One region of the Sphingobium sp. TomTYG46 genome, then DNA from elsewhere that is predicted to be linked to it. Evidence: riboswitches for the same ligand, from Rfam matches in the RefSeq annotation. Region 1 holds a riboswitch; the other holds the start of a gene.
What was found. Region 1 has a riboswitch for cobalamin ahead of ACZ5YV_RS15435 (DUF1636 domain-containing protein). Riboswitches for the same ligand answer to the same signal wherever they lie in the genome.
Positions count from the first base shown of each region.

Region 2: it holds a riboswitch for cobalamin, as region 1 does, so the genes downstream of both, ACZ5YV_RS13505 (TonB-dependent receptor) here and ACZ5YV_RS15435 (DUF1636 domain-containing protein) in region 1, are expected to answer to the same signal.

Region 1 covers NZ_AP027325.1:468,313-483,810, forward strand. Annotated here, with positions in the region: gene ACZ5YV_RS15375 (CocE/NonD family hydrolase) at 1-227, opposite strand, end outside; gene ACZ5YV_RS15380 (TonB-dependent receptor) at 501-2,819, shown strand; gene ACZ5YV_RS15385 (enoyl-CoA hydratase-related protein) at 2,917-3,696, opposite strand; gene ACZ5YV_RS15390 (enoyl-CoA hydratase/isomerase family protein) at 3,686-4,756, opposite strand; gene ACZ5YV_RS15395 (NAD(P)(+) transhydrogenase (Re/Si-specific) subunit beta) at 5,095-6,489, opposite strand; gene ACZ5YV_RS15400 (NAD(P) transhydrogenase subunit alpha part 2) at 6,493-6,783, opposite strand; gene cobU (bifunctional adenosylcobinamide kinase/adenosylcobinamide-phosphate guanylyltransferase) at 7,061-7,591, opposite strand; gene cbiB (adenosylcobinamide-phosphate synthase CbiB) at 7,588-8,550, opposite strand; gene ACZ5YV_RS15415 (threonine-phosphate decarboxylase) at 8,513-9,487, opposite strand; gene ACZ5YV_RS15420 (adenosylcobinamide-GDP ribazoletransferase) at 9,484-10,194, opposite strand; gene ACZ5YV_RS15425 (histidine phosphatase family protein) at 10,191-10,757, opposite strand; gene cobT (nicotinate-nucleotide--dimethylbenzimidazole phosphoribosyltransferase) at 10,754-11,770, opposite strand; gene ACZ5YV_RS15435 (DUF1636 domain-containing protein) at 11,767-12,174, opposite strand; cobalamin riboswitch at 12,335-12,524, opposite strand; gene ACZ5YV_RS15440 (formate dehydrogenase accessory sulfurtransferase FdhD) at 12,572-13,354, opposite strand; cobalamin riboswitch at 13,501-13,745, shown strand; gene ACZ5YV_RS15445 (HoxN/HupN/NixA family nickel/cobalt transporter) at 13,918-14,967, shown strand; gene cobW (cobalamin biosynthesis protein CobW) at 14,964-15,498, shown strand, end outside.
Region 2 covers NZ_AP027325.1:16,438-31,935, reverse strand. Annotated here, with positions in the region: gene ppc (phosphoenolpyruvate carboxylase) at 1-2,353, opposite strand, end outside; gene ACZ5YV_RS13530 (helicase HerA domain-containing protein) at 2,575-4,029, shown strand; gene ACZ5YV_RS13525 (low molecular weight protein-tyrosine-phosphatase) at 4,026-4,487, shown strand; gene ACZ5YV_RS13520 (malate synthase G) at 4,645-6,747, opposite strand; gene ACZ5YV_RS13515 (LysR family transcriptional regulator) at 6,858-7,751, shown strand; gene ACZ5YV_RS13510 (hypothetical protein) at 7,936-8,115, shown strand; cobalamin riboswitch at 8,472-8,717, shown strand; gene ACZ5YV_RS13505 (TonB-dependent receptor) at 8,967-10,916, shown strand; gene ACZ5YV_RS13500 (hypothetical protein) at 11,146-11,388, shown strand; gene ACZ5YV_RS13495 (MaoC family dehydratase) at 11,427-11,879, opposite strand; gene ACZ5YV_RS13490 (helix-turn-helix domain-containing protein) at 12,196-12,945, shown strand; gene ACZ5YV_RS13485 (hypothetical protein) at 13,239-13,616, shown strand; gene ACZ5YV_RS13480 (hypothetical protein) at 13,651-14,541, shown strand; gene ACZ5YV_RS13475 (VOC family protein) at 14,585-15,115, opposite strand; gene ACZ5YV_RS13470 (N-acyl-D-amino-acid deacylase family protein) at 15,171-15,498, opposite strand, start outside.

The sequences.
Region 1 (15,498 bases):
ATCATCGGGTCGAACACGCCGCCCGACCCGTTCGTACCGCGCACATCCTGAACCAGAACCGCGAAGCCTCGCCGGGTCAGATAAGCGGGTGTGCCGAACGAACCCTGCACAAACAGCTTGTTATAAGGGGTGCGGATAACAACCACGGGATAACCGACATCCGGCTCCACCTGTCCCGACGCCATCGGCAGGTAGAGGTCGGCGGCCAGATAAACGCCATCCCGCATCGGCACGTCAAGGTTCCGGAAAACAGCTGTTTGCGCGGTTGTCAGATCCGATGGCACAATGGTCACTCCACTGATTGAAGGGCGCAGCGGGCCGTTTCCCAACCGATCGCTGTGTTTGCCCCGATATACTCTTCCCAGACGCCGTTGGAACATATCAGTTCGCTATCTAACCGTATGCTACTATCATCAAATGGCGCATTGGGAGAGCATTTCCGAAAGGCTCGAATGAGGCCTGAAGAATATGTCGGAAAATGCATTGGAGGGGAATTGAATATGTCTGTCAGGAAGTGGGCGCTATTGGCCTCTGCGCCGCTGTTTCCGGCCATGGCCTACGCGCAAACCCCGCAGCCGGAGGGCCAGCCTTCAGGCGCGGGAATGCTGCAAGATATTATCGTCACGGCGCAAAAACGTGCCGAGCCACTGCAATCGGTGCCTGTTGCTGTTTCCGCTTTCAATAGCGAAACATTGGAACATGCGCGTCTGGATAACCTGACCGGACTGCGCGGACTGGTGCCGGGGTTGACGATCAACCGATCCGGCGCGTCTGTGGACGTTCCCCAGCTTAGCTTGCGCGGCATGTCCATTCAGGACGTGCTGCCCAGCCTCGAATCCAGCATCGGCTTTACTGTTGATGGCATCCCGATCGCCTTCCAGCGCGGATCGCTCATGGACGCCTATGATATTGAGCGGATCGAAGTGCTTCGCGGCCCGCAGGGTGTCTTGAATGGCAAGAACACGACGGGCGGCACCATCAACGTCATACGTTCGCGGCCCGACCCGGCCGCCGACGCAACCGGAAAGGTTCGCTTCACGATCGGCAGCTTTGGCGAAAATGATTATGAAGGCGTCATAATGGCTCCGATCGTCAATGACCTGTTGGCGGTCAAGGGCTCGATCACGGTACGGAAAAACAACGGCCAATTCAGAAATGTCGTGACGGGTGGACGCAATGGAGACCGGGACGTCCGCACGTTCGGATTGGCATTCGTCGCTACGCCAACGGACAAGCTCAACCTGTATCTCGCGCTGGACCGGGTGGAAAATGACAGCGACTTACCGCCCTACTCCCAGTTGCTGACGCCAAATCTGATCACCTACAAGGTGCCGGGTTATTTCGGCGGCGCCAACTCGCCTTGCCTCAATCCCTATACGGCTTCGATCTGCACGCCTCTCACCAAAGACAAGAATGTTGTCGAATCGAGACCATTCCCCGGTTCCCTGCGACTTAATGCCTTGACCGGCGAAATTTCATATCAGGCAACGGATGATGTTCGGCTCGTCAGCCTGACCGGCCTTCGCGAGTTCAAGGAGTATACGCTCGGAGACTATGACTCCACACGCTTCGCCTTGGCGCGCAATGAGAGCAATTTGAAGGCGCATCAATTTTCCGAGGAACTAAGGTTCGAAACATCTTTCAATGGCCCCTTCAATCTCGTCGGCGGCTTCTTCTACATGAACTATGAATATACCCAGAAAACCAACTTGTCGGTGGACCTTGCCGCCTTGCCCCCCATCGCCACGGGATTGCCCGATTGGCTGCCGCCGGGCTTTGCCTACCTCAATTCGGTGGATGCCTATGTCACCAACCAACATAACCGGTCGACAGCGCTATTCTTTCAGGCCGATTATGACCTGACGGACCAGCTTCGCCTGACTGTCGGTGGGCGCCAGACCTGGGACCGCAAGAAAACGCATTATGTCCTGTATTCGGCCGTACCAGGAACGGTACGGGACATGAGCGTTCTGGGACCGCTGGTGGGCGACGTCTCCGCTGGGGTGAGCTTTCAGAAGTTCACGCCAAAGGTCAACTTCCAGTATAAGTTCAATCCCGACATACTGGCCTATGCGAGCTACAGCCGAGGCTACAATACGGGAGGCTTCAGCGGCCGCACTGGCAACATTGTAACAGCCGTTCAACCCTATGACCCCGAAGTGATGGATGCATTTGAAATCGGGTTCAAAAGTGAGCTCTTCGATCATCGTGTCCGCTTCAATGTCGCGGCATTCCATAATATTCTCGACAACAAGCAAGAGAATGTTCTCCAGGTTGTTGGATCGCGTCTCTTGTCCAGCACCTTAAATGTCGCGAAGGCGAAATATACGGGGGTAGAGGCAGAGTTGACCCTCGTGCCCACTCGGAACTGGACGATCCTCGCCACAGGCGGCTATCTGCACGCCAAATATTCAGAGTTCAGGGGCAACCTGGGACAGGGGGACGCTGACCTGTCGGTACTCCGCCTGCGACGCACGCCCAAATGGACCGCTGGCCTCGTTTCCGACTATGCAATTGACGCCGGAACCGGGAAATTTGGCTTGAATGCTGCTCTATACTATACTTCACGATATGAAACGGACGCGTTGAACGATCCGCGAGGGTCGATCCCGCCTGTTGCCCGAATGGATGTAGGCATCCGCTACGAACTGCCGGTCAGCGATGGCACCAAGTTGGAAATTTCGGGCTTCGTGAAGAACGTCACCGACAACACCACTTACGATGGCATTACGTCGGGCGAGAGTCCGGGTTCATTGGTCGAGTTCGCGAACCCGATCACGGGCCGGACGTGGGGCGTTTCCCTGTCCGCGCGGTTCTAAAGCGGCCTTATCCGGAAGCTCGTGCCTGTCGCACCAAGTTGCGGCTGGCACGAGCCAGGGAATTCTCCAACAGACAAGCCAGCGACTGATCGCCTGATCAGCGACCGCGCCACGCCCCTGCGCGCTTCTCCACAAAAGCGCTCATGCCTTCTGCTCTGTCCTCGGTAGCGGTAAGAATCTGGAAAAGACGCCGTTCGGTCAGTATGCCTTGAGCCAGCCCCGTTTCAAAGGCGATGCTCACCATCTCCTTGTTCACCATTGCGGCCATTGGCGGCATCGACGCGATGGCGGCGGCGGTTTTGAACGCCTCTTCCAGTAGCTGCGCGGCAGGCACGATGCGACTTACCAATCCGGAACGCTCCGCTTCGGCGGCATCCATCATGCGGCCTGTCAGGCACATCTCCATCGCCTTTGCCTTGCCAACGGCACGGGTCAGGCGCTGAGAACCGCCCATGCCAGGCGCGACGCCCAACTTGATTTCGGGCTGGCCGAATTTTGCCGTATCGCCTGCGATGATGAAGTCCGCCATCATCGCCAATTCGCAACCGCCGCCTAGCGCAAAGCCCTGCACCGCTGCGATCCACGGCTTGCGTGTCGCCACCACGCCAGTTTGCCAGCCAGAAAAGAAATCCTCCAGGAAGAAGTCCGCCGCCTGCTTCTCCACCATCTCCTTGATGTCGGCACCCGCGGCAAAAGCCTTCTCACCGCTTCCGGTCAGCACCGCGCACCGTTGTGCCGGATCGGCATCATAGGCTGCGAATGCAGAGCTAAGATCCTTGAGTACCTGGCTATTGAGTGCATTGAGCGCTTGCGGCCGGTTGAGCGTGATTAGTGTGACGGCGTCGCGCTGTTCGACGATGATGGTTTCATAGGTCATGAGAGATTTCCGTTTGAGGCAGAGGGGTCCATTCCTTGTCCTGCGGCAAAGGCGCGAAGAGACTATCTATCAACCTGTCATCGACCTCCTCCGGCGTGGCCGGGGACCATTGCGGAGCGTTATCCTTGTCAAAGATCACCGCGCGCACGCCCTCGACGAAATCGGGACGGCGAATGATGTGGCAGGCCAGGCGATATTCGTTCCGCATATTGTCCGCAAAGTCGGTGAAGGCAGCGCCTTCCACCAATTGACGCAGGGCGACCTTGACCGCTTGCGGCGATTTGGTTGCGAGCACCGCGAACTGCTTGTCCGCCCAATCCGACCCGTCCGCCTGGAGGGCAGCAAGGATATCCTCGAAGGCGTCGCTCGCGAACAGGCGATCGATCCTGTCCCGCTGCGCCATCAACCGGGATTCCGGAGCGAGTTCATTTGCTTGATCGAGGATGGTTGAAACTTGAGAGGGATGCGTAAGGATTTCAGCCTTGAGCGCATCCAGCCTGTCAGATCCGACATAATGGGTCGCAATCCCGATCGCGACGCAATCCGCACCATCCAGACGTGCTCCAGTCGCGGCAAGCCATGTGCCGATCCGTCCCGGCAACCGAGGCAGAAACCAGCCTCCACCCACATCGGGGAAAAGGCCGATCCCGGTTTCAGGCATGGCAAAGGTCGTACGCTCCGTCGCGACACGATATCGGCAAGGCAGTGACAGACCGACGCCGCCGCCCATCACAATCCCATCAATGAAGGCAACGATGGGTTTGTCGTAGACGAACAACAGATGGTTCATTCGATATTCGACGCGGAAGAAATGCTCGGCCGCTGCGCAGTCCATTTTTGCGCTATTGGCGATAAGCGCGATGTCACCTCCGGCACAGAATCCGCGCCCTTCGGCATGGTCGATCATGACCATGAGCACCGCCGGATCGTCGCGCCATTCCAGCAGCGCCTGATTGATCGCCTCGCACATCTCCGGGGTCAGCGCGTGGATAGCCTTGGGACGGTTCAGCCGGATGCGGCCCACGCCATTTTCGACCGAGAGAATCAACTGGTCAGTCATATCATTTCCCTGCACGCGCGGAGCGTCTCCGATAATGATCCCGCGCGTGATCTGGCTGTGCTTCCAGGACCGATATTCCAAAGAGCACAGCATTACCGTCCAATCGCCATGGATCTGTGCTGTCCATGCGCGGGCGCGATTGTGCAATCAACATCTCATATTCGCAAATTAGGTCTGCATTTTTGCAGCAATTGGCACGATCAACATCGACGATGCATCACTCGACTGAGCAGCCGCCTGGCGCAATGCTTCTCCTACAAGCTGCGAGCGAACCTATATGAAAAAAGCCCGCTGCTTGGGGGCAGCGGGCTTCTGTGTCTTGGTGCTGTGCGGGCGGCTCAGTGCAAGCCCGAGCCACCTCCTGCCAGTTCCTTGGCGATGGAGCCGACCATGTCCTTGGCGTCGCCGAACAGCATCTGGGTGTTGCTGTTATAATAGATCGGGTTGTCGATCCCGGCAAAGCCCGCGTTCATGCTGCGCTTGATCACGAACACAGACTTGGCGCGGTCCGCCTCGATGATCGGCATGCCCGCGATCGCGCTTTGCGGATCGTCGCGTGCCGACGGGTTCACCGTGTCGTTCGCGCCGATGATCACCGCCACGTCCGCCTGCGGCAGTTCGGGGTTGATGTCATCCAGGTCGACCAGCTGCTCATAGGGGACGTTCGCTTCTGCCAGCAGCACGTTCATGTGACCGGGCATGCGGCCCGCCACAGGGTGGATCGCGAACTTGACGTCCACGCCCTTCTTCGTGAGCGCTTGATAGAGTTCGCTGACCTTGTGCTGCGCCTGCGCGACCGCCATGCCATAGCCCGGGATGATGACCACGCTGCTCGCATTCTCCAGCTGCATCGCGGCTTCCTCGGCAGAGGCGGAGCGCACCACCCGGTCGTCCTTGCCGCCCGCCACGCCCGCGACCACCTTGCCGAAGCCGCCGAACATCACATTGGCAAAGCTGCGGTTCATCGCCTTGCACATCACCAGCGCCAGGATGAAGCCCGAAGCGCCATCGAGCGCCCCCGCGACGATCAGCAGCTTGTTGCCGAGCGCAAAGCCCATCGCGCTTGCGGCAAGACCCGCATAGCTGTTCAGAAGCGCGATGACGGTCGGCATGTCCGCGCCGCCGATCGGGATCACCAGCAATATGCCGAACAGCAGCGCCAGGCCCGCGAAGGCCGGGAACAGCCAGGTCTGCGTCGGGTCAAGCGCCAGCGTCACGCCGATCGCCACCGTCGCCAGCGCCACCGCGCCATTGACGATGCGCTGGCCGGGGAAGGACACCGGACGGCTGCCCAGCAGTTCCTGAAGCTTGGCAAAGGCGACGACCGATGCCGTGCAGGTCAGGAAACCCAGCAGCATCTCGAACATCAGCGCCCACAGGATGAAGCCGCCCGCATATTCCGCATGGGCATGCTTGTAATATTCCGCCGCGCCGATCAGGCCAACCGCGAGCGCGCCAAAGGCGTGGGAGATGGCGGTTCGCTGCGGAATGGCCGTCATCGGCATCAGCAGCGCCATCGGAATGCCCGCCGCCGCGCCTGCGATCATCGCGATGATGATCAGGTTGTAATCCACCACCTCATGCTGGACCAGCGCGCCGATGATGGCGATCACCATCCCGATCTCACCCGCGCGCACGCCGCGACGGGCGGTCGAGGGATGGCTCATCCACATCAGCGACAGGATGAACAAAGCGGACGCGACAATCGCCGCGAAGGGTACGAAAGCGTCCATCTGTTACTTCCCCCGCGGCTTGAACATCTTGAGCATGCGATCGGTGATCATGAAACCGCTCACAAGGTTCACCGTCGCGCAGAACACCGCGATGAAGCCCAGGGTCTTGGCCAGAGGCGTCGCCCCCGCCTCACCCGTGATCGTGATCGCCCCCACAATCACAACCGCCGCGATCGCATTGGTCAGCGACATCAAAGGCGAGTGCAAAAGCGGCGATACCTTCTTGATCAGCTGAAAACCCAAAAAAGCCGCCAATATGAAGACGAACAGATAATCTGCATTGAAAGCGTTCACTGAATTATCCCCTGTCCAGAAACCGCGATCTGATCACCCTGGCGGTCTTCCAATTTCGCCCAGGTTTGGAACATATTGCCCCTGCCATGATCGCTGGCTCCTATAAAATCCCTCCACGCACTATTAAACATGCCATATTGATCCAGTAGATCGCAGGCAAGCCGGTCAGAGGCATTTATCACATAGGCGATTCGCGCAACGAATTTATTCGACCTCTACGATAAGTAGGCCTGATAGCATCCGCGATTTTCAAAATGGCTTGCAGCCGCGGCCTTCTTCATCCGCTTTGCTTGAGCATCAGGGGCAGACCAGCGGCGACAAATACCACCCTGTCGCAAGCGGCGGCCACATGCTGATTAAGCAGGCCCGCTTCGTCTCTGAAACGGCGGGCAAGTGCATTTTCCGGGACGATGGAGAGGCCGACTTCATTGGCGACCAGCACGATGGGAACCGTGCAGCCGGTGATGGCGGCGATCAGTTCTCCGCTCCACCGGGCAATGTCTTCGCCAGCCAGCAGCAGGTTGGACAGCCAAAGGGTAAGACAATCGACTAGGATCGGGCCAGATGGCGGGCGCGCGTGGGCATTCCGGATCGCGGCGGGCAGATCAATTGGGGCTTCGACCGTTCGCCAGCGCGCGTCGCGGCGGGCGCGATGCGCAGCGATCCGTTCGTGCATTTCAGCGTCGTACACCTCGGCCGTCGCGATGTAGGTCATGATGCCCGGCAGGGCTTCGCACTGCGCTTCGGCATGGCGGCTCTTGCCCGAACGGGCGCCGCCTAGCACGAGCAGCTTCTGGAAAGCGGTCATCGGCCGATCCCTGCGATCAGCGCCGTCGCGAGCCAAAGGAGCGCGCAGGCGCGAACATAGAGCGCCAACGCGGCGCGAGCTGCGGCGGGCGTAGCTTCGTCCCCTTCCCCGCCGATCCATGGCTTGGCATGATATTGGCCTTCATAGGCGACCGGCCCGGCAAGGCGGATGTCCAGCGCGCCCGCCATCGCCGCCTCCGGCCAGCCTGCATTGGGCGATGCGTGACGGCCATGGTCGCGCCAGAGAATGCGCCAGCCGCCCATGCCCCCGACACAGATCAGGACGCCGGACAAGCGCGCGGGGATCAGGTTCAGCAAGTCATCAAAGCGAGCTGCGGCCCAGCCGAAAGCCGTAAACGGCTCCTCCCGGTGGCCGATCAGGCTGTCGGCGGTGTTGACCGCCTTATAGGCCCAGATGCCGGGCAGGCCACCGACGAGCAGCCAGAAGAGCGGCGCAACGACCCCGTCGCAGAAGCTTTCGGCGAGGCTTTCTATTGTGGCGCGGGCGACGCCTGCCTCATCGAGGGTGGCGGTATCGCGTCCGACGATCTGGCTGACGGCGCGGCGGGCGGCGAAGAGATTGCCTGCTTCTAGAGCCTGAACGACGGGCAGGACATGGTCGAACAGACTGCGCTGCGCAAGTGCTGGCCAAGCGGCGAGCGCGAGACCGATCCAGGCCCAGGAGCCGAGGAAGTGGCGAATAAGCTGTTCTGCGGCCCAGCCTGCTGCGATGGCGGTCGCGAGGAGGAGGAGCAGCGTGATGATACCGCCGAGACGGCGGCGCGTGGTGCCGAAATGGCGCCGGTTCAAACGGCCCTCGCAAGCGGTGATGATCCGGGCGAAGGCTCCGACCGGGTGGCCGATACGGGCGTGCAGCCGGGCTGGCCAGCCTAGCACCGCATCGATGATCATAGCGGTCAGCTCAACCAAGCGCTTCGTCCAGCCGGGACATGACGGCATCATCGGCGGGCAGACCGAAGCGAAGCCAATGAGGGTAATCTTCGAACGGGCGAGTGAGAATGGCGTGGCGCGCGAGGCGGTCGAACAGCGGGGCAGCATTCGGCGTGTCGACCAGGCGGAATAGGGGGCAATCGCCCCGCGGGATGAACCCGTGGCGGATAAGTAGCGCATCGAGGCTGGCGGCGCGGGTAGAAAGGGTCGCGATCGTCTCATCAATCCAGCGCTGGTCGCGATAGGCAGCGCGGCCAAAGTCGATCGCGGCGGCGGATAAAGGCCAGTCTCCCAGCAGCCTGCGGCAGGCGGCGATGATGGGGGATGGGGCGAGGAGGAAGCCCAATCGCACACCCGCGAGCCCGAAGAATTTGCCGAAGGAACGGAAGATGAGTAGGCGGCGGTGATCCGCGACTTCGGCCGCCATGCTGGCACCGGACATGCAGTCGGCAAAGGCTTCATCGACGATCAGCCAGCCACCTCCCCTTTCCTGTTGAGCCAGAAGCTGCTGCATTTGCGCCCGCATATAGAGGCGGCCGTCGGGATTGTTGGGATTGGCGAGCAGGAGGGCGGTGCCGGGTGGTGCGTCTTCCGGTTGCTGCAACGGGCGCGAGTTTGGGGAAGCCTGCGCATGGGTGCGGTAGGACGGCAGGATATGGCAGGCGGGCGTATCGATCAGATGGCCAAGCAGGCGCAGGCCGGTTTCGCTGCCCGGCAGTGCGCAGATGTGATCGGGGGACACGCCAAAATGAGCAGCGGCGGCCTGTTCGAGATCGGCAAGTGCTGCGGGATCTGGGAGGGATTGCCAGTCCGGGGTGATCGTGGCGGTGCCGGGCCAGGCGAGCGGGTTTATGCCGGTAGAGAGATCGATCCAGGGAAGGCGCGTCTCATAACGTTGACGCGCGGCCGACAGACGACCGCCATGCCAGTGGAAGATGTCACTCATCGTGCCAGCACCAGTGCAGCTAGCAGGCCGCTTTCGATAAGTTCGATCCCGGCGCCATGGCCATCTCCCGAAATGCCGCCGATCCGGCTGCGCAGCCACCATCCCCAAAGCGGGACGAGGATAGCGGCGGACAGGAGGGCGGGAATGATCAGGCAGAGGGCTAGGGCCAGCAGCGTCCAACCTAGCAGATGCATCGGACTGATGCTTGCACGGAAGCGGCTGGCCAGGCCCTCATGGAGCGGCGGGAGCCAGAGGGTCCATGCCAGTGGGCCGATCCGGGCGACGAAGGGCACGGCGATGATGGCAATCGGCGCGACATGGTCCGCGCAAAGGCGCAGCAGGACGAGCTTCGCCAGCAGTTGCAGGACGATCGCGACGACGCCGAAACTGCCGATATGCGGGTCGGCAAGAACGGCGGACAGCTTTGCCCGGTCGCCATGCGCTGCCCCTGCCCCGTCAGCAATGTCGCCAAGGCCGTCGAGATGCAGCGCTCCGGTGATGGCGACCCAGGCGATGAGGCCAAGCAAGGCGGCCATCCAGGGATCGGCAAGCAGGCCGATCGTCATGGCGGCAGCGGCGGCGAGGCCCACGACGATGCCAGTCGCAGGGAACCATCGGATCGCGGCGGCGAAGTCCTTCTCCTCCGCGCGCACTTGCGGGAGCGGCAGGCGGGTCATGAGTTGAAGCGCGAGGATGAGGCGGGTCATGTTACAAGCCCGGTGATCTGCGCGCTGGGATTGTCCCCCGGCCAGATACGCAGGCTAAGTAGGGCGCCATAGGGAAGGTCGATTGCCCAGGCTTGCTGGTAAGTGAAGCCACACAGGGTAGTCAGCGCGCCACGTATCGCACCGGCATGGGTAAGGACCAGCGAGGGCCGGTCGATTTCGCCAAGTGCCGCCTTTACGCGCAGGCAAAGGCCGGACCAGCTTTCCCCTCCTGGCGGAGGATTATCGTCCGGGAATGACCAGAAACGACCAATTTCCTCGGCAGGGAGAGTTGCGGGATCGGCGCCCTCCCACGCGCCGAAATGCAGTTCGCGCCAGCGCGCGTCGATGTCGTGCGGCACCTGCCGGGCGGTTGCGATCAGGGCGGCGGGGGTGCGGGCGCGTGTCAGGTCGGAGCTGATCAGGCGGTCGAACGCAAGCGTGCGGGATCGTTCAACGCAAAGCTGCATCGCGGCCGGGTCTGGCGGCATGTCCATGTGACCGAGCAGGAGGCCGGGCGTCTGTGGCGCCGCGTGGCGCATCAGGTGGAGCGTGAGAGGGCTCATAGCGCGTTAGCCACCGCCGCTTCGGCGAAGGTTGCCATCTGGTCATGCGCGGCGAGGGCGGAGCGGATGAGTTGCGCCGCGACCGCCGCGCCGCTGCCTTCGCCGAGGCGCATGTCGAGATGAAGCAGGGGGTTCAGGCTGAGCTTTTCGAGCAGCCGGGCATGGCCTGCTTCGGCGGAGCAGTGGGCGGCGAGGCAGTGGGCCGTAATGGCGGGATTGTCGCGCGCCAGAGGGGCGATGGCCGCGCCGCAGATGAAGCCGTCGAGCAGCACCGGCACGCGCATCAGGCGCGCGGCGAGGATGGCGCCTGCCATCGCTGCAATCTCTCGCCCGCCGATGCGGCGCAGCGTTTCGAACGCGTCGGCGCAATGGGGGGCGTGCAGGGCGTGCGCGATCTGGACGGCGTGCGTCTTGCCGACGAGGGCGGCTGCGTCGATGCCGGTGCCCCTCCCCGTCCAGTCCTGCGCCTCGCCGCCAAAGGATTGAAGGCACAGCGCGGCGGCGGGGGTGGTGTTGGCGATGCCCATCTCTCCGGTGAAGAGCAGCTCGCAATCTTGCACGACGGTGGCGGCGCCCGCGTTCAGGGCATCAAGGCACTCCGCCTCCGTCATCGCGGGGGCTTCGCATATGTCGGCAGTGGGTTTATCGAGGGCGAGCGGGACAATAACCAGTTCGGCTCCGCAGGCGCCCGCAAGCGCGTTGATCGCCGCGCCGCCTGTCTGGAAGTTCGCGACCATCTGCGCCGTGACGGACGCCGGAAAGGCGCTGACGCCGCGCGCGGCGACACCATGATTGCCCGCGAAAATGGCGGCGCGGATGCGATCCGCGCGCGGGCGTTCGCGACCCTGCCAGCCTGCCATGAAGAGGGCGATATCCTCCAGTCGGCCGAGCGATCCGACGGGCTTTGTCAAAGATGCCTGCCGCGCCGCTGCCGTTTCGATCGCCGCCGCATGAGGTTCGGGGAGATTAGCGAGCGCGGCCTGAAAATCAGCGCGATCCTGAAAGTGGATCATGTGCAGACGAAGCCTTCAGGCGGCGTGCGGACGACGAAATGGCCCTTCACCCCCTGCGGCCATTCGGCGTAGCGAACGACGCCTTCTTCGCTGGCGGCGTGGCGCAGGGCGTAGTCGAGGATCGCGCGGGCGGCCTCTGCGTCCGGGGTGAAGTCGCCCAGAACATAGCCGACTTTGCCGGGACCACGCACATGGACGGTGCAATGACGCTGGCAGGCGAAGAGGCAGGGCATGTCCTGCACGGCAACCGCATCATAAGCAGGCTCGGCCGTCTGAAGATCGCGCATGGCCTCAACCAGCAGCGCGCCGCCGCGTTGCCCTGCCCCATCTTCCCGCTGGTCAGCGGACAGGCGGCAGGTCGAGCAGACCACCACCGAAGCTCTGTTTTCGACCGCGCACAGCATCAGCGGCCCGCTTCCATAACCATATCAACATGAAAGACCGTCATCATGGTCCTCCCCGCAAAATCGAACCGCAAACGGCCCTGCCCGGCCGTATGGCGAGCAAGGCGGTGGCTGTCGTCCGCGAGGGGAACCCCGTTCGTCCGGCACACCCTGTCCGGTCGAAGAACGACTGCGTCAGGCAGGTCTCCTGGCTCACGGGTCACTGCGTCCCGGCCGCCTTCTCGGGGGAAATCTTCCCCCAATGGCTGCGTGGCCGGTCCACTCACCGCTTACAGTTGCAGGGGCAGCGCGGGTGTTGCACCCGACTTCCCTTTTGATCCCCAAGGGGAACCTGTCGCGGGGCTGCTGATAAAGAGGCGGCGGCGCGTCCGCAAGCGGTAGATGGAGCGGCGCTTCGTCAGTCGGGCAAGTCGCCCGCCGCGAGTACGGCATCGGGCCGGGCAAGCACGACTATCGGCAATCCGGAGCTGGCCGCGCGCTCGGCGGCCAAACGGGTCGGGGCGGAGATGGTGACGAGTAACGGGCAATTGGCGAGCGCAGCCTTTTCCACCAACTCAAAGGAACAACGGGAGGACAGCAGCGCGAAGCCCCCATCCCAGGACAGTTGCTGCCGCCGCATGGCCCCGATCAGCTTGTCGAAAGCGTTGTGGCGGCCCGCATCCTCATAAGCGAGTCGGATCGTGCCGTCAGCGCCCGCCAGTGCGGCAGCGTGGACGGCGCCGGTTCGCCTGTTGAGCGGCTGATGCGCGGAAAGATCACCCAGCGCATGGAAGATCGCGTCAGGCTTTGCATCGCAGCGGGCGGTGATGGCAGGCAGCGGACGCATCGCCTGTTCAAGATTTTCAACACCGCACAGGCCGCAGGAAGAGTCCGATACGCGATGGCGGACCCGGCCGAGCAGCCCCTCCGCACGATCGGGCGGCAGCGTGGCGCGGGCTACAAGGCCCTGATCGGTCGCATGCACATCGACGTCCAGCGGCGGGTCGGAGGGCAGGATCAGCCGCTCGGCAAGGGCGAACCCCTGCACCAGTTCCGCGATATCCGCGGGGGTTGCCATCAGCACGGCATAGCCGATGCCGTTGAATTCGATGGCGACGGGAACCTCCTCCGCCAGTTCGCGCGTAACCGGCGATGTGTCGCCATCGGGCGCGATCCGGGTGAAGGAGAAAAGCGAAGACATGCGTCCGGTCTAGGCGGAGAGGACAGGCGCGGCAATATGGCGCGGAGGGCTGCGGCCATGTCAGTCCGGTGCGTATTTCCCCGCGGCCGGTGTCATTTCAATTTCATCGCCTTGCCCGCTTCCCTTTGGCGGCCAAGCCATCTATGCACGGCATCGATCGCGCCGGTGCCCGGAAGGGCTTCAAAGGGAATGCGGTGCGGGCTTCTGTAGACGGAGCCCAAATCCGCGGCTGTCCCTGCAACTGTAAGCGGTGAGCGAGATGCATAGCGACCTTCCGGTACGACCGGGGGTCAGCCACTGGGCCGGACGCTAAATCATGCGAGGCCTGGGAAGGCCGTGTGTCGAGCGATGACCCGCAAGCCAGGAGACCTGCCAGCGTCTGGTCGCTCTTGCTTTGGCCCAGGGGATGGCCGGGGCACGGTATTCCGTCTGAGCGACGCGTGCGGCGGGGCCGCACCGGCATGCGTGCCGGGCGCTATATGGTGTCCGTCCGGCGTATCATGTCGGCCGCTTGGCGGAGGTCCCGTTCAGGTTCGCTGACGCCGACGGGAGCCATGTCTAAAATGGCGATACAATTTCCGGCGCTTCGCCGCCGTGCCACTGTCATGTTCGCGGTTTTGATCGCCTGCAATATCGGCCTGTGGCTCTTTGCCCTGCTGATCTTTGCGGGCAACACGATGATGCTGGGCACCGCCCTGCTCGCCTGGAGCCTGGGGCTGCGCCATGCGGTCGATGCCGATCATATCGCGGCGATCGACAATGTGACCCGCAAGCTGATGCAGGAAGGGCAGCGGCCGCTGACCGTGGGCCTGTGGTTTGCGATCGGACATAGCGCGATCGTGCTGATCGCCGCCGTGCTGATCGCCGTCGCCGCCAATGCGCTGAGCAGGGTCGAGGCGGCGGGCGAGATCGGGGGCACGATCGCCACGGTCATCTCTGCCACATTCCTGTTCGCCATCGCGGCGATGAACCTGATGATCCTGCGATCGGTCCTGAAGACCTTCAACCATGTTCGCAATGGCGGCACCTATGTCGATGAGGACATGGACATATTGCTGGGAAACCGGGGGCTGCTTGCGCGCCTGTTCCGGCCGCTCTTCCGGCTGGTCACGCGAAGCTGGCACATGGCGCCGCTGGGCTTCCTGTTCGGCCTCGGCTTCGACACGGCGACGGAGGTCGCGATCCTCGGCCTGTCGGCGGGTCAGGCGGCGAGCGGCCTTTCGATCGCGACGGTGCTCATCTTCCCCCTGCTCTTTGCCGCAGGCATGGCGCTGATCGACACGGCGGACGGGGCGCTGATGATGGGCGCCTATCAGTGGGCGTTCGTGAAGCCAATCCGCAAGCTCTACTACAACATCACCATCACGCTGGTGTCCGCGCTGGTCGCGATCGTCATCGGCGGCATCGAGGCGGCGGCGTTGCTGGGCGACAAGCTGGGGCTGACCGGCGGCGTCTGGTCGGTCGCGGCCGATCTGGGTGAGCATTTCAACAGCCTCGGCTTCTTCATCGTCGGCCTGTTCGCGGCCTGCTGGCTGGTGAGCTGGATCATCTACCGCTGGAAGCGCTTCGACGAGATCGACGTGCTCCTCCCCAATCAAGGACAAACAATATGAGCAAGGTTCCCGCCACGGTCATCACCGGATTCCTGGGCGCCGGAAAGACGACACTGATCCGCCACCTGATCGAAAATGCGGGCGGGCGGCGGCTGGCGCTCATCATCAACGAATTTGGCGATGTCGGCGTCGATGGATCGCTGGTGAAGGGCTGCGGGGATGAGACGTGCCCCGATGAAGACATTATCGAGCTGGCCAATGGCTGCATCTGCTGCACCGTGGCGGACGATTTCCTGCCGACGATGCAGCGGCTGCTGGACCGCGACGTGCCGCCCGATCATATCATCATCGAGACATCGGGGCTGGCGCTGCCCAAGCCGCTGGTGAAGGCGTTCCAGTGGCCCGATATCAGGACCCGCGCGACCGTGGACGGGGTGATCGCCCTGATCGATGCGGACGCTCTGGCGGCGGGGCGCTTCGCCCACGACGAGGCAGCGTTGGCCGCTGCCCGTGCGGCCGACCCCACGCTGGATCATGACAGCCCGATCGAGGAACTGTTCGAGGATCAGATTGCCTGCGCCGACCTGGTAC
Region 2 (15,498 bases), 430 kb from region 1:
TGGCGAGCGCTGATTGCAGGAAGGACCAGCTTTGCGCCATGTCCGCCAACAACGCCTTGTCCTTGAAAGCCTCGAACGCCTGCCCCATGCCATACCAGCCCGGCAGCATCACCCGCGCCTGCGCCCAGCTGAACACCCAGGGTATCGCCCGCAAATCCTCGATCCGCGTGCTCTTGGTCCGGCTCGCAGGGCGCGATCCGATCTTCAGGCCCGAAATCTCCTGGATCGGCGTCAGCTGCCGGAAAAACTCCTTGAACCCCCCCGTTCCATAAACCAGCTCGCGATAGGCCGCGAAAGCCGTCTTCGAAAGCTCATCCATCGCCCCCGCAAAGCGCGCCGCATCCCGATCGGAAATCCCCTCCGGCTCCAGACTGGCGAGCAAAGTCGCGCTCGTCATCGCCTCCAAATTGGTCATCGCCACATCACGCGTGCCGAACTTCGCCGCGATCACCTCGCCCTGTTCCGTGATCCGGATGCGCCCCTGCACCGTGCCACGCGGCTGCGCCTGTATCGCCGCGAAGGATGATCCCCCGCCACGCCCTACGGCACCGCCCCGGCCATGGAACAACTGCATCCCCGTCCCCGCATCCTCGAACACCGGGGCCAGCGCCTTGCTCGCCTGATACAGCGACCAGGTGGAGGTGATATAGCCGCCATCCTTGTTGCTGTCGGAATAGCCGATCATCACTTCCTGATGACCGCGCCCACGCACGACACCCGCAATCTCCGGCAGGCCAAAATAGGCCGCCATGATGTCCGGAGCCGCCTCAAGGTCGGCGATCGTCTCGAACAGCGGCACCGCCATGATCGCCGCCTGCGCCGGGCCGCTATCCTTGCCCGCGCGCCACAGCCCCGCTTCCTTCAGCAGCAGGTTGACCTCCAACAGGTCCGAAACGCTCTCCGCCTTGGAAATGATATAATGGCTGATGCAGCCAGGCCCGTAAGTCTTGTGCGCATCCGCCGCCGCCTGCACGATCGCCAGTTCGGAAGCCGTCTCCTCCGAATATTCCGAAAAGCGCGACCCCAACGGCCGGTTGCTCGCCAGTTCGCCGCGCAGCAGGGCAACCCGCGCCTCCTCATCCAGCGCGGCATAATCCTCCGCCACGCCCGCGACCTTCAGCAACTCGGCAACGACGCGTTGATGCACATCGCTATTCTGCCGCATGTCCAGCGTAGCCAAGTGAAAACCAAACGTCTCCACCGCCCGGATCAACCGCCCCAGCGCCCCGCCGGTCGCCAAAGCGCCATCGCCCTCACTCGCCAGCCCCTGCGCCACCGTAACCAGATCACGCCGCAAATCGCCCGGCAGCGCATAGGCCTCCCCGACCAAGCGCGAAGGACGCGGCGGTTCCTTCCCCACCAACGCCCGATAGGTCGCCGCCAGCCGCGCATAAATACCGGATAGCGCACGGCGATAGGGCTCATCCCCCCGGCTCGGCGAGCTGTCCCCGCTCGCTTCCGCCAGATCCAGCACCGCCTGCGGCACCTGCGCCAGTTCCGTCGATAACGACAGTTCCGCGCCCAACGCATGCACCGCGTCCAGATAATAGGCCAGCGCCGCCTCGCACCCGCGCCCCAGCGCCGATCGCAACTGCGGCGCCTGCACGAACGGATTGCCGTCCCGGTCCCCGCCGATCCAGTTTCCTACCCGCAGGAAGCTGGGCGGCCGGCCCCCCAGCACCCGCTCCCACCGCGCATAAAGCGCAGGCAGCACCGGCAGGAACACGTCGCGGAAATAGGTCAGGACATTGTCTATCTCATCCTGCACGAACAGCTTCTGCCGCCGCAAAGGTCGCGTCTGCCACAGCAGAGCGATCTGCCGCGCGATCGCCTCGTCCAGATTTTCGCCATCCTCCGTTTCTTCACGCCCGGCATCCTTCAGAAGCATCAGGTCGGCGATACGGTTCTTATGATCGATCATACTCTTGCGCCGCACCTCGGTCGGGTGAGCGGTTAGCACCGGCACGATCAGCGCATGGTCGAGCAGCGCCATTACGGCATCGCGACCAATCCCATGCGATTCGAGCCGCTCGATCGCCGACTTCACGTCGGCGTCCGGATCAGCCGCGACCCCCTGCCGGTCCTCGGCCAGATTGGCGAGCATCGAAAACAACATGAATCCGCGCACGAACGACAATGTGTCGTCCAAGCTCAGCGCCTCCAGCCCGGTATCCACCACATCGGCGCCATGAATGCCCCGCGCCCGGTCCACGGAAGCCGACCGGATATATTCCGTCTGCCTATAGAGCCTCTCGCCGCCATAAGCCCGGATCACATCGCCAAGCAGTCGGCCAAGATAACGAATGTCCGGATTTTGCGTGACCGGAGGAACAGGGGATGAAAGAGTCGCCATGAGATCGATGCTGCGCCGCAACAATCGCCCGGTCAAGCCTCCTGATGCGCCGTGCTCCTGCGAAGGCAGGAGCCCAGCTCAGAGGCCAGACTAAGGCTCCTGCCTCCGCAGGAGCACACCACACCTCCTCCCCCCGTTCGGGCTGAACTTGTCGAAGCTCGCGCGTGCCCTTCGCCACACCACCCTTGCGCGAATCCCACCGCATGGGCCAAAGGAAGTCCGTGACCGCCACCATCAGCATAGGAACCGACGGCAACGGCAACCCCGTTCCGATCGACGTCGAGGAATTGCTCGCCACCCGCTTGCTCGTTCAGGGCAATTCGGGTTCCGGCAAATCGCACCTCCTCCGCCGCCTGCTGGAAGAAAGCGCGCCCCTCGTCCAACAGGTCGTCATCGACCCCGAAGGCGACTTCGTCACACTGGCCGACAAATATGGCCATGTGGTCATCGACGCAGGCGACTATAATGAGCGCGAAATCGTGAAGATGGCCGCGCGCATCCGCGAACATCGCGCTTCGGTGATCCTCAGCCTCGAAAGCCTGGAACTGGAAGCGCAGATGAAATGCGCCGCCACCTTCCTCTCGACCCTGTTCGACGCCCCCCGCGACCATTGGTATCCCGCCCTCGTCGTCGTGGATGAAGCCCAGATGTTCGCGCCCGTCGCTGCCGGAGACGTCTCCGACGAAGCCCGCCGCCTGTCGCTGGCCGCCATGACCAACCTCATGTGCCGGGGCCGAAAGCGCGGCCTCGCGGGCGTCATCGCTACCCAGCGCCTTGCCAAGCTCGCCAAGAATGTCGCGGCCGAAGCCTCCAACTTCCTCATGGGCCGCACCTTCCTCGACATCGACATGGCGCGAGCCGCCGACCTGCTCGGCATGGAGCGCCGCCAGGCCGAACAGATACGCGATCTCGAACGCGGCCGTTTCCTCGCGCTTGGCCCCGCCATCTGCCGCCGACCCGTCGCGGTGAAGATCGGCACGGTAAAAACCAGCACGCGCGGCGGCACCCACAAGCTGATGCCGCCGCCGGTCGCCGCGACCGAAAATTTTCAGGAACTGCTGTTCGCCGGTGCAGGCGAAGAAGACGCTCTACCCCCTCCCCCGCCCCGCGCCGATCCGCCGCCGCTTCCTGCCGAGGAACTGATGCGCGCGCTCGCCACCGCGCCGCTCGCCAAGCCCACCGCGCCCGAACTCGACTTCGGCCAAAATGAGCCGGTGGTCATCGCCGTGCTTGAAGAAATCGTCGCAGACCTGGGCGATGCGCAACCCAGCGTCTCCACCCTCTATCAGGATTTCGGCGTCCGCTGCCGTATGAAGGGCTTGCGCACGCCCCCGTTAGACCTCTCCGCCTTCCGCAAGCGTTTCGCCATGGCGCAGGCGGGCATGCTCGACGCCGCTGACCCCCGCTGGGAAGACGCGATGAAGGCCGCCCAGCCCCTGCCCGAAGACATGCTCGCCCCCTTCCTCCTCATCGCCCGCGCCGCGATGCAGGGCCTCCCCTGCCCGGATGACGCCGCCCTCGCCCGCGCATACGGCACCAGCTCACCGGGCCGCGTCCGCCGCCTGATCGACTATATGGAAAAGATCGGCGTCATCGTCGCCCGCACCGATTTCGGCGGCCGCCGCTCGATCGGCGTGCCGCAACTCGGCCTCTCGACGGCGGCAGCCGAAGGATGAGCACCTCCATCCTCTTCGTCTGCCTCGGCAATATCTGCCGCTCGCCCTTGGCCGAAGCCGCCCTGCGCGCCGAAGCTGAACGCGCTGGCCTGCCCATCGAAGTGGACTCCGCAAGCACCGGCGACTGGCATGTCGATTGCCCGCCCGACAGCCGCGCCCAGGCCGTCGCGCTGCGCAACGGCATAGACATATCCACCTATCGCGGCCGTCAGGTCACACCGCAGGATTTCCACCGCTTCGACCATATCTTCGCCCTCGACGCGGAAAACCTCAAAAACCTCCGCAGCATCCGCCCGTCAAATGGCACTGCCGACCTCCGTCTCCTCATGGACCTGATCCCCGGCCGCGAAGGCACCAGCGTCACCGACCCCTATTTCGGCGAGGACGAAGGCTTCGATGAGACATGGGATGACGTCACGAGAGCAGCCCGCGCCCTGATCAAACACCTCCAGGGCTAATTTTCACGCGGAGACGAGGCGCCGTGGAGACAAACCAGCCCGCGCAGCGCATCCCTCAAAAACCTCGCTTCCCACGCGAAGCCAGCAAGATGCTCCCACTCACCTTACACGCACCCTCTCCGCGTCTCGGCGCGAAAACCCAAGCCCGAACGACCATTCAAGCAGGCATCTTCACCCGCGCCCGATAGGCATGCAGCAACGGCTCGGTATAACCGTTAGGCTGCGCCACCCCCTCAAACACCAGCGCCCGCGCAGCCTGGAAGGCGATGCTCTCCTCCTCCCGCCCGCTCATCGGCTGGTAAAGCGGATCGTCCGCATTCTGCGCATCGACCTTGGCCGCCATCCGCCGCAGCGCCGCGTCAACCTCGTCAGCCGAACACACCCCATGCAGCAGCCAATTGGCGATATGCTGCGAAGAAATCCGCAACGTCGCCCGGTCCTCCATCAGCCCCACGTCATGAATATCCGGCACCTTGGAGCAGCCGACGCCCTGATCCACCCAGCGCACGACATAGCCCAATATCCCCTGCGCATTATTATCCAGCTCGTCGCGAACATCTTGCGCCGACCAGTTCGCCCCGGCCGCTAGCGGGATCGTCAGCAGCGTGTCCAACCCCGCCACTGCTTCAGCCTTCCGCTCCTCCTGCCGCGCAAAAACATCAACCTCATGATAATGCGTAGCGTGCAAGGTCGCAGCCGTCGGCGAAGGCACCCAAGCCGTATTCGCCCCCGTCATCGGGTGCCCAATCTTCTGCTCCAGCATGTCCGCCATCCTGTCCGGAGCCGCCCACATGCCCTTCCCGATCTGCGCCTTGCCCGAAAGCCCACAGGCAAGCCCGATCTGCACATTGCGATCCTCATAGGCCTTGATCCAGGCCGCACCCTTCATCTCGCCCTTGCGGATCATCGGCCCCGCCCGCATCGACGTATGAATCTCGTCACCCGTACGATCGAGGAAGCCCGTGTTGATGAACACGATCCGGTCCCGCACCGCATGGATACAGGCGGCGAGGTTGGCCGAAGTCCGCCGCTCCTCGTCCATCACGCCGACTTTCAACTGATGCCGCTCCAGCCCCAGCAGATCCTCGATCGCGTCGAACAGGTCATTGGTAAAGGCGGCCTCCTCCGGCCCATGCATCTTGGGCTTCACGATATAGATGCTGCCCGCCCGGCTGTTGACGAACCGCCCGCCGCGCCGAACGTCATGCAAAGCAATCAGGCTGGTAACGATCCCATCCAATATCCCTTCGGGCGCCTCGTTCCCATTGGGCAGCCGCACCGCAGGCGTCGTCATCAAATGCCCGACATTGCGCACGAACAGTAAAGACCGTCCCGGCAGCGTGAACGCGCTTCCATCAGGCGCGACATAGGCCCGGTCGCCATTCAACCGCCGCGTCATCATCGCGCCATTCTTCTCGAAGCTGTCCTCCAGATCGCCCTTCATCAGGCCGAGCCAGTTGGCATAGGCTGCGACCTTGTCCGCCGCATCGACCGCCGCGACCGAATCCTCCAGATCGCAAATGGTGGACAGGGCCGATTCCAGAACGACATCGGCCAGATGCGCCGGGTCATCCCGCCCGATCGGATGGCTTGCGTCGATCACCAGCTCAATATGCAGCCCATTGTTGCGAAGCAGGATGTTATCCCCTGCCCGCCCGGCAAGTTGCGCGGGGTCGCGCAAGACCGGCGTGCCACCCGCCCAATCCGCCCAACTTCCTTCCGCCAGAGGAACCGCCCGATCCAGGAATGCCTTGGCCCACCCAATCACCTGTGCGCCGCGCGCTGGATCATAGCCTTTGCCCGCCGCCGCGCCGGGGATCGCATCGGTCCCATACAGCGCATCGTAAAGGCTGCCCCAACGCGCATTGGCCGCGTTCAACAGGAACCGCGCGTTGAGGATCGGCACCACCAGCTGTGGCCCCGCCAAGGTCGCAAGCTCTGCATCCACCCGGCCCGACCCGATGGAAAAAGGCGCAGGCTCCGGCACCAGATAGCCAATCTGGGTCAGGAAAGCCCGATAAGCCTCCGCATCAAACGGCCGCCCCGCTTGCTCGCCATGCCAGCTGTCGATCTGCGCCTGAATCGCGTCGCGCTTTTCCAGCAGAGCCGCATTAAGCGGCGCGAACCGCTCGAAAATCGCAGCCACGCCCTGCCAAAATGCTTCCGCTGCGATCCCCGTCCCTGGCAGGACTTCTCCATCGATAAAGCGCGCCAGCTCGGCGGCGACCATAAGACCCGATTTCTCGATCATGCCGTCCATGGGCAACTCTCCATCCAAAATACTGTGACGAAAGCCTATAGACCCCTCTCCATCCTCGCACTAGACAACAAGAACTCAAAGCATCTGTTCCTCACAGGAAAAGATCATCGATGGATCCCGATTATCTTCTCTTCGCCCGCGCGGTGGAGGCAGGCAGCCTTTCGGCGGCAGGCCGCATATTGAACATCTCGCCTGCCATGATGTCGAAACGCATCTCCCGGCTGGAAGCGCGCCTCGGCGTCCGCCTCATCCATCGCACCACGCGCCGCCTTGCCCTGACGGAGGAAGGCGCCAGCCTGCACCGCGACCTTGTCGCCATCCTCGACGCCATCCAGCAGGCGGAGCAACGCGTCACCAGTCGGCACCGGAGTGCGTCCGGGCCGCTGCGCATTTCGGCTCCCACCTCCTTCGGCCGCCTGCATGTGGCACCTCATGTCGGCCGCTTCCTGGACCTCCATCCGCGCGTCGACCTCGAACTCAACCTGTCCGACGCCTATGAAGACCTGCTCGCCGAGCGTATCGACGTGGCGATCCGCATCACCAGCGACATTCCTCTCCATTTGGAGGGGCATCATCTCGCCACCAACCGCCGCATCCTCTGTGCCAGCCCAGCCTATCTCGCCGCGCATGGCATTCCGGACAAGATCGCCGACCTCCCCCGCCACCGCCTGCTCGCGGCCGATGGACAATTGCCCTGGCGGCTGGTGAATGGCCGCGCACGCAAGCTGATCGATGGCCAAAGCCATGTCCGCACCAACAGCAGCGAAATCGTGCGCGAACTTGCCCTTACCGGCGTCGGGATCGCCTTGCGCTCGCTCTGGGACGTGGGCGACCTGATGGCGAAAGGCAGCCTCGTCCGCGTCCTCGATAGCTGGGAAGGCCCCGTTGACCTCGCCGTTCACGCCGTCCACCCCCGCGCCGCAGGCCGTCCCGCCGCCGTGGACGCCTTCATCGGCTTCTTGCGCGAAACCTTCCGCGATGCATCGTGGAACCGGGGCGGCTGATAGCAAGAAGCACCTTAGCGCCACCCGCTTAACTGCCTGAAAAGCGCAGAAATCCTCTTCTGAAATCATTTGCAAGCCTGCTGTCAAAAAACAGAAGCTTTCCGGAGTTAACCTGCGTAATGGCGGCGGGAAACAGGCCGATGTTATCGTTCGAGCCATAAGAGATTGAGAGAGGATAAGGGCCATGCGCCCCAATGACGCGTCACATTTTTCCGCCTGCGCCGCCCAGGAAGCGCGGCAAGCCAGGGAAGCCCGCCTGCGCGGCGCCGACCAGGCAACCATCGCCCTCCACAACGAACGCGCCGTCCGCTACCAAGCCATGGCCCTACGCCTCCAACGAGAGCGCGGCGCGACCCTGAACTGACTTGGCGCGACAAGCGGGCGCACGTCATCCCCTCCCGTCATGCCAGCGAAAGCTGGCATCTCAAGCGACCGCACGCGTCCTCACCCGGAGATCCCAGCTTCCGCTGGGATGACGAACTGTGAAGAGCAGGAATACCCACCTCATCCCCTCTCCCCTTCAGGGGAGAGGGTGCCGAGCGTAGCGAAGGCGGGAGAGGGGACTGTAAAGCAACCAGCGTCGCTCCCCTCTCCCTAACCTCGATGAGAGTCACGTGCCTCTCATCGACCCCTGAAGGGGAGAGGGAACAGACCGTTCATCACCCCCCCCTTGCCCAACCTCCACACCTCCGCTATCGCCCCCATCACCCGGGCAACCCCTGGGGAAATGATCGCGCCGGTGCCTCGAAAGAGGCTTAAAAGGGAACATGGTAAAGGAGGCATCCACCTCCCCAAGCCAAGGCTGTCCCTGCAACTGTAAGCGGCGAGCGCGATGCACATCGCCCTTCCTCAGAGGCAGGAAGGGCAAGTCACTGGGCCGGACGCTAAATCCTGCGAGGCCTGGGAAGGCCGTGCATCAAGCGATGACCCGCGAGCCAGGATACCTGCCAGCGTCTGGTCGCTCTTGCCTTGGTCCAGGGGATGGCCGCGGCACGGTGAACTCCGTCTGAGCGACGAACGAGCGGCAAGAGGCCGCTTCGGTGACGCTGGCGGCCGCCTTGGGGGCGTCCGGCCGCCTGCGTGCGCCGGTCGTCGCCAGACGACAGGTCTCTTGCCGGATGTCGCCAGACGCCCGGAGTGCATGATGTGAAACTACCCAATCCTTTCCACCGCGCCGCCTGCGCGCTGACCGCCACTTTCCTCCCCTTCCCCGCCTTGGCCGCCGACGCCAATGACGCGAGCGACGATGCCAGCACCATCATCGTCTTCGGCCGGGGAGAGGACAAGATCGGCACCGCCCATGCGGCCAGCGAAGGCAGCGTCGGCGGCGCGGACCTTCTCGTCCGCCCGCTGCTGCGCGTCGCCGAACTGCTCGAAGCCGTGCCGGGGCTGGTCGCGGCCCAGCATTCGGGCAGCGGCAAGGCCAATCAATATTTCCTGCGCGGTTTCAATCTCGACCATGGGTCGGACTTCACCACCTATATTGACGGGGTTCAGATGAACTTCCGCAGCCATGGCCATGGTCAGGGCTATCTCGACCTCAACGGCCTCATCCCCGAAATCATCGCGCGGGAGGATTTTCGCAAAGGTCCCTATCGCGCCGATGGCGGCGACTTCGCGCTTGCGGGCGCCGCCTATATGACCACGATCGATGGCTATGACCGACCATGGGTCGCGGCGGAGGGCGGATCCTTCGGCTGGCGCAGGCTGGCGTCGGGCGGCACGGTAAAGGCGGGCGCGGGCCATCTCACCCTGGTCGCGCAGGCCAAGGCCTATGACGGGCCATGGCAGGAGCCTGAACATCTGCGTCACTATGCGGGTTTCGCCAAATATACCCTCCCTGCCGGAGCCGGTAAGATCGACGCCACGCTCCACGCCTATCGCGCGACATGGCGTCCAACCGAGCAGATACCCGAACGGATCATCGGCACGCCGCTCTGCCCCGATGTCTTCTGTTCGCCCGATCCGTCAGCGCGCGGCGAAACCACGCGGATCATCGGCAATCTCGCCACCGTCCAGCCGACATGGCGCGCCAATCTTTACGCGCAATTCTACAACTGGACGATGTTCTCCAACCCCACCTACACCGATCCCGACGGCACCAGCGCGCAGATCGAGCAGTTCGACCGCCGCTGGGTCCTCGGCTTCACCGGCGAAAAGCGGTGGGATGTCGACCCGGCGCTGCAATTGAAGCTGGGCACGGAAAACCGCTATGACGCGATCGGCAATGTCGGCGTCAACCGCACCGCGAACCGCGTCTTCCTCTCCTCGCTCGGCCGCTGTCGCGTCAAGCAAGGGTCAGCCGCGCTCTATGGCGAAGCGACCGTGACGCCGCTCCCCGGTCTGCGCATCACGGGAGGCCTGCGTGGCGACTATTATCATTATGATGTCCGCAGCCGGGACGCCGTCGCCGCCGCGTTGGGTGAAGGCAGCGGCTCGGACACGCTCATCTCGCCCAAGGCGTCGGCCGCATGGGCGATCACGCCGCAGGTCGAACTCTATGCCAATTGGGGCCGGGGCTTCCATTCCAACGATGCGCGCGGCGCGGTCAATGTCGATACGCCTGTTCCCATGCTTGTGCGCGGCACCGGCAAGGAATTGGGCGGCCGCCTGCAACTGCCCGGCTTAACCTTCACCGCGACCTATTGGTGGCTGAATGTCGGCAGCGAACTGCGTTTCGTCGGCGACTCCAACGCGGTCGAACCCAGCGGAGCCAGCCGCCGCCATGGCTATGAGCTTGTCGCCTTCTGGCGGCCGCTCCCCTGGCTCGCTTTCGACGGCAACTACACTGCCAGCCACAGCCGCTACACCAATGGCGACCATATCCCCAACGCCTTCAAAAATGCCGCGTCCGCTGGCGCAGCCATCGTGCTTGACCCATGGGAAGCCAGCATCCGCGTCCGTCACCTTGGCCCTTCGCCACTGATCGAGGACAATAGCGTGCGCGATTCCGGTAGCACGGTCGTCAACGCCCGCGCCGCGTGGAAGGGAAAGCGGGTGCAAGTCTATGCCGAACTGCTCAACATCCTTGGCAGCCGGGACAAGGACATCGCTTATTATTACGAATCCTACCTTCCCGCCGCCGATGCGGAGCCTGTCGAAGGGAGGCTAAGCCGCGTGGTCGAACCGCGAACGGTAAGGGGCGGCATCAAGTTCAGCTTCTGATGCTGGGGAAGGCCGCATCCAGAAAGACCTGCGGCCTTCCCGATCAATGGCTTACATAATGAACGGCGGTGTTCATAAAGTAAAAGTGGACAGGGCAACAGTCAAACCACAATATAATACACGTTAAATACCCGTGGAAATTTTGAGACGTAGTTGACGTCTTTTCTCCTCTATGCAACTTTCCCCTCGGCAATCTGGACAGAGAATCAGTTGCCTGGAGAGGATGCCAATGAAGCACGCACCATTAAGGGGCGCCGTTTTTCACGCGATATTGCGTGACTGCCTGGAAGCACAGCGCGCGCCCAAGGAAACAGAAATACAACTGATCGCCTGCAAAATATGGCAGGACAGTTTCGCGGCGATCACGAACAAGAACTGGCACGACCTCGTACCCGGTGGCGAGGAGTATGAATACACCATCAACGCCGCGCGCATGGCCTTCGGTCTCCACGCGACCAACACCGCAGCCTAAATGGATAGCCCAATCCGCTTACTCCGACGATTGCCGGATCAAAGCTGGAATTGGGTTATCCATTCGCAGATGAGGGCGGGCTTGCTCTCACCTTCTATCTCTACCGTCGCCTCGGTAGTCAGCTGAAGCTGCCCCGGCCGCTTTTCGACGATCTCCAGCGGCTTGAACCTTCCGCGCACACGTTTGCCGGATCGAACGGGCGCCAGGAAACGGAGCTTGTTGCTGCCATAATTAATCTCCGTAGCGCCGTCGGGAACGACGTTGCCTCGCGCATCGGCGCACAGGTGCGGCAAGAGTGAAAGCGTCAGGAAACCATGAGCGATCGTCCCGCCAAAGGGTGATTGTTTCGCGCGTTCCGGATCGACATGGATATATTGATGATCCTTGGTCGCTTCGGCGAACTGGTCGATCATATCCTGACTGACCAGGAACCAGTCCGACACGTCTTCCTCGTCCGCCCGCGCCTGAAGATAATCGAGAAACTGGCTCATTCCATTCACCCCCCACGCTGCTCCTAGAGCGAAACTATGCACAAGCATGCGCGAATGCGATAGGAAAATGCTCCAGTGGGGCGAGGGTCAGTTGGACCTTGTCAGCGGCGTCGAGTTACTTACCCTTCCTAAAAGAATAAGCTGGAGAGGCCATGACTGGAGAAGACAAGAAGCTTCGGCTGCACGAAAGCCGTGCAGCCGAAGAGTCGAGGGATGGATATCGATCGCGGAACCATCCACGATCGAACATCGCGGGATATGATCTAGCGCCGTGGCCGACCCATATCATCCTTGCAGCGTGGGAAGGGATCATCTGATGAGCCCCTGTCATCCGTCCAACGACCCTTTCGGAATGGAACATGAACTGCTGCTGGCGGCGCTCCGACGGAGACTGCGAGCAGCGGGCCTGACCCAGGCCGACGTCGCGAAAAAGCTTGGCGTGGGCACCGCTACCGTCAAACGATGGCTGCATGGACGCGGGCTGGGCCTGCGCACCTTGTCGCAACTGTGCGCGCTCGCCGACACCACACTCACCGAAATCGCCGAAGAGGCCGCCGTGCGCGATCGGTCATCGGACAAGCTGACGCTGGCGCAGGAAAAGGCGCTGACCACAAGCCCCGAATTATCGACCATATTCTTCATCATCGTCACGGGTTGGCCGGTGTCCGAAGCCGAGGAAGGCTTTGGCATACCGCCCGAACATATCGCGCAACATGTCGAACGACTGGAAAGGCTGGCGCTGATCGATCGCCTGCCGGGAGGACGTCTGCGCGCGCGACTGGACCCGGCCCATGTGTGGCAACGCGAGCCCATGCGCAGACATTTCGAACAGCATATGAAGCATCTGTTCTTCAATTTGAACTATGGCGACCCCGATACGATCTTCGGCGTGGAAACGGTCAAGCTGTCGCCCGTGGGCGTCGCGCGCGTCGCGGAAAGGATCGAGCGTTTCAGGTCCGAACTGCGGGAAATCGCGCAGGCGGATCGCCGCACCTCGGCCCTGCCGGGGGAATGGCACGCTGTTCTTGCAGTAGCATGTCCGGTGGCGCCGCTGAAACCTCGCTGATTGTGGATGATACTTGACGAAGGGATCATTTCAAGACACGCTGCATGCAAACGAGATGGCTCGGCCGAAGAGCTGATCGGTGGCCGAAGCTGTCAGGAGAGGATGCAGAAAGGGCTCGCGGCCATGCGTCGCAGATCAGGCTGCATCATGAACAATATAATGGCGGAACACCGCCAAACGTCCGCTTTCGGATGCGCATACGCGTGTTCGGTCCCGGATGGTGGACCGGGCTTCTAAACGAAGCACGGCCTATACCGAGGGATGGCATCGCCCGACGAAAGGAAGGGATTGCCATGCGTTCATCTATTGCCGTTGCGTTAGCGGGCCTATCATCGCTCGGCCCGACAGCGGCTCTGGCGCAGACTGCCGACCCGGCCACGCAGGCTGCGGTTCAGGGGCAGTTGGCCGACCTCATGGTGACAGCACAACGGCGCGATGAAAGCCTGCAAAAGGTGCCCGTCGCCGTGACCGCCATCGGGCGGAGCAAAGCGGGCAGCTGCGCGTCACCACGTGCAATCGTAATCTGGCGGCCAACCAACCGGATGACCGCTTATGGCAAGGTATCCACCGGCAATGTCACGAGCGGGATATTGAGCGGCATTCCCTACAAAGCAGATATGTTGACCGCAGCTACGAACGCGGGTGGACCTATGGTGTCGAACTTGGGGTGAGTTTCTAAAAGACAGAATGAAGAGGAGAGAGATGATGGAAAACGAGATCGCAGCGCGTGTAAGCAGCGCGGATTTTGCATATTATAATGGCTCGGGACCGGGCTTCACGACCGAAAGCTCCGTCTTGATCAGTTCTTCGCCCTATCTCAACCACCCGCAACTGCGCGCGCTGATCGCTCAGGAGATGCTGCGGCGGAACGGGGCTGAACTGCCTAACACGGCCTATATTCCCGACGTCGTGAAGATATTAATGGAACTGGAAAACTGGCCCCGCATCTTCCAGCTGTTCGAGGAAGAAAAGGCGCGACTTCCTGAATTCAAGACCTGGCTGGACGGCAAAAAGGTCTCGCTCTTCAAAAATGAGGAACTGGCAGGGGCCGAGCCCGGCACGCTACGTGCTGTAATGTACGATTTCGTGGTCAATAGCGGCTATAATATGGACCATTTCTTCCAGGGAATGGAGATAGAGACCGATTTCGACTTCTACATGAAGGAACGGACTCATACACATGACATTGAACATATGATCACGGGTTTTGAAACCAATCATGCCGGTGAAATAGCGTTGCTGGCAGCGAACATGCGAGCGCTTTATAAGTATTTCACACCCGAACTCGCATCCTTCTTCAACCGCGTCAGCTCCTATCTGCGCGCCAAGACGATGATGAAGAGCGGGCTATTCTATCCTGATTCGGTGAAGATAGAGCTGGACGCTGAAGACATTGGCGCAGCACAGGGTCGTAACTGGAAGCATCCCCTCTTCCTAATCCCCTATCGCGACTATCTCGACTGGCAGGTGACAGATATTCGCGAGGAATTCGGCATCACCAATCCGCCAAAGCCCGGTGAATGGGCATGGACCACCGCGATCAGCGAAGACCCGAGGCCGAGCCATCAGGGTATGCCCTCCATGGCGGCGGAGTAAGATCACGATTGGCACTGCCCCTCTGATGAGGGGCAGCCGCCTACTACATTGCCGCGAAGTCGATCACCGTTACAGGCTCGCTGCCGTCCCAGTCGCGGGCCGCCGCCATCCCAGCTTCGCACATGCCGCGCATGTCAGGGCCGCAGATAAATTCGAATAATTGCCCTGGCTCGCCGGGGACGCGCAAATAGGCGACGCGCGTGGCAGGATTATGCGCCGTGAAAAGCACTTCCATGCCCCCCGCCACCGCCGTTTCAACGGCGGCGTCCAGATCATCGACTATGCGGGCGATGTGATGAAGGCCCAGCAAGCGCGACCCATCATCAGCTCGATAGGGTGACGGAGCGTCGTTCGTAGCCTCTATCAGTTCAATTTGCACGCCGTCCTGATAGGACAATCCGACATGCATTGTGACCCGCGTCGGCTCGCCACGATATTGGCCATCCAGCGCGACATTGCGGAATACGGTCCATGGACCCACGCCCGAATGGTCAATCCAGCGATTTATGCTGGCATCGAGATCATCCACCAATATCCCGATCTGGTCGATCGCACCGAATTTAGCCAAATCGATATTCCCATTTGCAAGAATGGGGTGCGAACGGCATGCACCGCCCGCACCCGTTTCTTTATTCAGCGGCTTCCAACGAAGCCAGCGCGTCATTCGCCGCAGCGGTGGGCACCAGATATTCGCCCGGACGGGCGCCGGTATAGCTGTTGCCGTCGAAGGTCTTGACCCCATTCACCAGCGTAAGCCGCATGGGCGCCGCCGGACGGGTGAAGCGCCATGTCGTACCGCCGTCGCCATCGGGCACGTCGAACCGCTTTTCCATATTGCGATATTCGACCTCACTCAGGTTGAAGACGGCAATGTCGGCGCGGCGTCCGACCTTGATCTCGCCCGTATCATGCAGGCCAAAGAAATTGGCGAGCTTACCCGTCTTCACATGGATCGCC